One region of the Paenibacillus sp. FSL H3-0310 genome, then DNA from elsewhere that is predicted to be linked to it. Evidence: riboswitches for the same ligand, from Rfam matches in the RefSeq annotation. Region 1 holds a riboswitch; the other holds the start of a gene.
The links. Region 1 has a riboswitch for cyclic di-AMP ahead of MHH63_RS01900 (alpha/beta fold hydrolase). Riboswitches for the same ligand answer to the same signal wherever they lie in the genome.
Positions count from the first base shown of each region.

Region 2: another riboswitch for cyclic di-AMP. It lies ahead of MHH63_RS23605 (C40 family peptidase); the one in region 1 lies ahead of MHH63_RS01900 (alpha/beta fold hydrolase).

Region 1 is NZ_JBBODC010000001.1:384,284-386,486, forward strand. It holds gene MHH63_RS01885 (Nif3-like dinuclear metal center hexameric protein) at 1-24, shown strand, start outside; gene MHH63_RS01890 (hypothetical protein) at 109-282, shown strand; partial or broken gene MHH63_RS01895 (glyoxalase) at 360-470, opposite strand; cyclic di-AMP (ydaO/yuaA leader) riboswitch at 717-903, shown strand; gene MHH63_RS01900 (alpha/beta fold hydrolase) at 991-1,818, shown strand; gene MHH63_RS01905 (hypothetical protein) at 2,078-2,203, shown strand, end outside.
Region 2 is NZ_JBBODC010000002.1:947,643-949,845, reverse strand. It holds gene MHH63_RS23610 (GNAT family N-acetyltransferase) at 1-260, opposite strand, end outside; gene MHH63_RS23605 (C40 family peptidase) at 450-941, opposite strand; cyclic di-AMP (ydaO/yuaA leader) riboswitch at 947-1,089, opposite strand; gene MHH63_RS23600 (C40 family peptidase) at 1,452-1,880, opposite strand; cyclic di-AMP (ydaO/yuaA leader) riboswitch at 1,938-2,076, opposite strand.

The sequences.
Region 1 (2,203 bases):
CAACCCATCTATCAGATGGTTTAATCTGGGGAAATTAAGAGTACGGAATAAATAAACATATTATGGAGAAAATGAAGGGAAACAGGTCACTGAGAAAGGAGTGTTTCAATGGAAATTCCTTTGGAGGCTGATGAAGTATTAAGTCGGATCAAAAAGCTGCAAAGCGACGGAAGCTCAATCAGTAAAAAACAAGTAAAGCAAAGCGACCCAGAGCTTATGAGAAGTGCGCTGTTCTTTTTTCCAAGCTGGGAGCATGCATTGAAAAACGCCGATCTTTTGTAGCCATAGTATTGTAAAAGGAAGCTAAGTGGACAGGGGGAGATCTCTGATTCTGCTTAGCTTTTTTCTTTTTTATGAAATCATTCGTGCTGTTCATGTGAAATAATATTAACAAGCTTGCCAAACGGATCGGGGACATAGAAACGACGAACACCCCAAGGTACAGAAACTGGCCCAATATTGGTATTGAAGATTGTCGTTTCTTATTAAATAGGAAAGTACTGGTGAATCACCCCCTTTTTCGCTTGCTTCAGAGCTGTTTTTCTAAAGAAAACGAGTAAACAAGAGCAAAAGAAAGAGAAAATGAAGAGTATGCTTAATATGAAATGAAAAGCATTGCTTTCAACATTATTTTGACCAGAGCCCTCCTTTACAAGAAAACCTTACAAGAGTATGATTCATCTCAGAACTGAGAATTATCTTAAATTTACAATTACATAAGCAATCCGCTTAATTTCCGTTTCTGGAAAGCGGGGGAACCAACAACTGGCAGCCGATGTGAGAGTCGGCACTGGTTATGGGGTGAATCCTGTTCCGGGTGCATAATATGCATCCCTGCAGGTAGGGCAACTCTCACTGCCCGAATCCGACAGCTAACCTCGTAAGCGTATGGAGAGAGGATGAATGGCGTGTTTAGTGATGAATAGCCACAGAGAATCCCTCTGTGGTTTTTTGCTGCGTTTTTAAGCAGATATAGTCGTAGAATTTATTATGAAAGAGGTGTTACCTTTGCCTATCGCTAAACTGAACGGAACTTCGCTCTATTATGAAATCAATGGAACTGGCACTCCGGTTGTGTTTATCCATGGACATGGATTAACACACAGTATGTTCAAACCACAGCTGGAGTATTTTTCCGATAAATATAAAGTGATTTTGTGCGATTTACGGGGGAATGGCAAGTCTGGTAAACTGCTGGAGGCCCCACATGAGATTATTGAGACGCAATGTCTGGATCTGATTATGCTGTTGAATGACCTAGGTATCCGTGAAGCAGTTTTTGTAGGAATCGCCTATGGTGGCTTAGTCGTTCAGCATATTGCCAAACAATATCCTGAGCGTGTAAAAGCAATTGTGGTCGCGGATAGCTTTTGTAGGACTCACGGATCAACAATAGTAGGGAAAATACAAACTATGGCAGCATATTGTAGTTTACTAATGTATTATCTCCCAAGCGAGCTGGTGTTGCCTTCGATTCGGATGATGTACCGAGAGCGCTGGAGTCTGGCCTACAATGAGATTAGAAGAGGGCTGCTGGACAAACGCCCCCGGGAGTTATATCGGCAAAGGCTGGCTACGAGCCATGTTGATTACACCAGATGTTTAAAGGCTTTTAAACGTCCCGCTTTATGTATTGTAGGGGACTTTAATGAATTTGGAGTGAATTGTATGAAGGAAATGGTGTCTCAGCTGCCGCAGGCGCAGTTGGCGATTATTCCGAACGCATTAGATCCAAGTAATCTGTGCCAGCCGGAGCAATTCAATGCGATTCTTCAGCGTTTCTTAGAGAAGCAGCAGGGTACTCAGCAGATTAGCTGATCTATAGGGAGACCTTCACAAGCGAGCGTTTAAGTGAGAAAATAGGCGTCCCATAGCCAGGGCGGAATGAGCTGGCTATGGGACGTCTTTCTGGGAAGAACTTTAGGGGAATTCTCCCTAAAATGAAGGAGATTATGGCTCCTAGAACGTAGATTAGGGAAATCCTCCCTAATAATAGGATGTTTTTAGCCATAAATGGGTATTTGCATGAATTTTTAGGGAGGAATTCCCTAAAAACCTCATTTTAAAGCGATTATCGATGAACATTAGGGAGGATTTCCCTAATATAATGGACATCCAACTAAAGGCTGGCTTATCCGTAGTGAAATCTACGAATGAGCCAGCCTTTGGTTATTTTACTAACCGATGGATGTTGAACATTTAC
Region 2 (2,203 bases), on a different contig from region 1:
ATCCCAACTCCTAAACGGACGACTCCTTCCATCGGGAACAACTGTGCGAATCCGCACAAAACCTCTTGTTCATTTAATATGGAGATATATTGTTCCTCCCGGAGCTGCGGATCGCCAAACTCGATGCCAAGAGCCTGCATCTGCTCCCACGGCATCCAGCCATAAATATTATATGGGGGCGTATAGCTCCACTTACAAATAGCTTCTCCGTGAATTGCCTCCATAGGAACAACATGAAAAGTTACCGAGGGATTTATCATAAAGTCAACGATCTCCTTTCACGAGGACATTGCTATATTACTAATTATATACAAAATGGGGGAGGTTCGACTCAGAAACTTTATATGAGAGGAATGTTTTACAAATTATGAGAGGGGTAAATAAGTAATAAGACAAAAAAACAAGCTCTCCTCCAAGAGTTACCTTGGAAAAGAGCCTATGTACGTTACTTATTGAACATCATCATTGTCTTCCGATTCAGCAGCAACCGATTGGTAAGCGTCTGTGCTCATAATGCGCTTAGCACCAACGTAGCGTTTCACGTAGTAGCTATCACTCAGAGAGCTAATCGTAACACCGCGTGAGGTAGAAGCGTGTGCGAACTTACCTTCACCGACATAAATGCCGACATGGGAGACACCTTTGCCACTTGTATTGAAGAATACAAGATCTCCGGCTCTTATATCATCACGGGAGATTGCTGTGCCCATTTGATATTGGGAACCTGATTGGTGTGGAAGGTTAATGCCAATCTTATCAAACACATACATTGTAAATCCGGAGCAATCAAATCCGTTAGTGGATATACCGCCGGATACGTATTTAGTACCGATGGCCTTGTCAATCACTTTATCCATTTTGGAATCTGCGAAAGCGCTTCCTGCTCCGATGGTGAGGATGATGGAAAAGCTTAGTACTGCTGCTGCTAACTTCTTCTTCAAAAGTGTATACCCCTTCCAAATGCCTACGAGGTTAGCTTAAGGGTTCGGTTGAAGGTCCCCTATGACCCCTCTATATAATGGAGGTCAATTCACCCAAAGTTGGTTCCCCCGTTTTCCTAATAGTTAGGAAACTCGGCTCATACTGTTGATTAGGATTAGCTTGTAATCAATACATGACAAAACCTTTGTAAATAACAACTTAATGATTACAAAAATGTTACTAAAATCTCACTGCGCTAATTGTAACAAACAGAAAGCCGCTTGGCAATCGTTTTTAACATATTAATGCAGAAAAATTGGCATTTTTACGGTAGAAAGGCATATGTAAGCGTTAATAATGACCTAATTTTTAATATAATTGCAATTTTTATCAAATAAACGTGTTTCAATTGGGCTCTATTAGTGTAAAAATATATTATGGAAAAAAGAAAAACCCGAATTTGATTACGGGAATAATCAGATTCAGGTTCATATAGTTGTAATTATGAGGTTATAGTTGTGAGGAAGGTTTCAATCGAAGGCTACAGCTTGATAAGCTGAAGTACTCATTACTCTTTTAGCGCCAACATAACGATTGGCCCAGTAGGCCTGACTGAGTGAAGTGATGGTCACTCCACGCGAAGAGGACGATTGTGCGAATTTTCCGTTTCCAACATAAATGCCGACATGGGATACTCCATTGCCAAGTGTGTTAAAGAACACTAGATCACCAGAACGCAGATTGCTTTTGGATACAGCAGTTCCAACGCTATATTGAGCTTTTGATGTACGAGGTAAAGTAAGACCCACATTCTTGAATACATATTTTGTAAATCCAGAGCAATCAAATCCGGCAGTGCTTGTACCTCCGGTTTTATAGGCAACTCCAATAGTCTTTGAGATTACAGTGTCCATCTTAGAGTCGGCAAAGGCGCTTCCTCCACCAATAGATAATGCCATTACAAGTCCTAGCGCCGCAGCGACGCATTTTTTTCTTAAATTATGTCTTTTCAAAAGATGTACTCCTTCCAAGGCCTGCGAGGTTAGCTTAAGGGTTCGGTAGAAGATTCCCTATGATCCCTGTAAAGCGAGATCAATTCACCCAAAATATGGTTCCCCCACTTCCCGGTGCAAAGGAATTAGGCGTGTTAAGCACCAAGAGAATGACGTTTCGACAGTTACACTTACGATAAATACATTTAGTTATGTAGGAATCGTTTCAATTGATTACAAAATTGTTACTAATAGCACAGGACTTATTGTAACAGAGCTTTTATGATTTT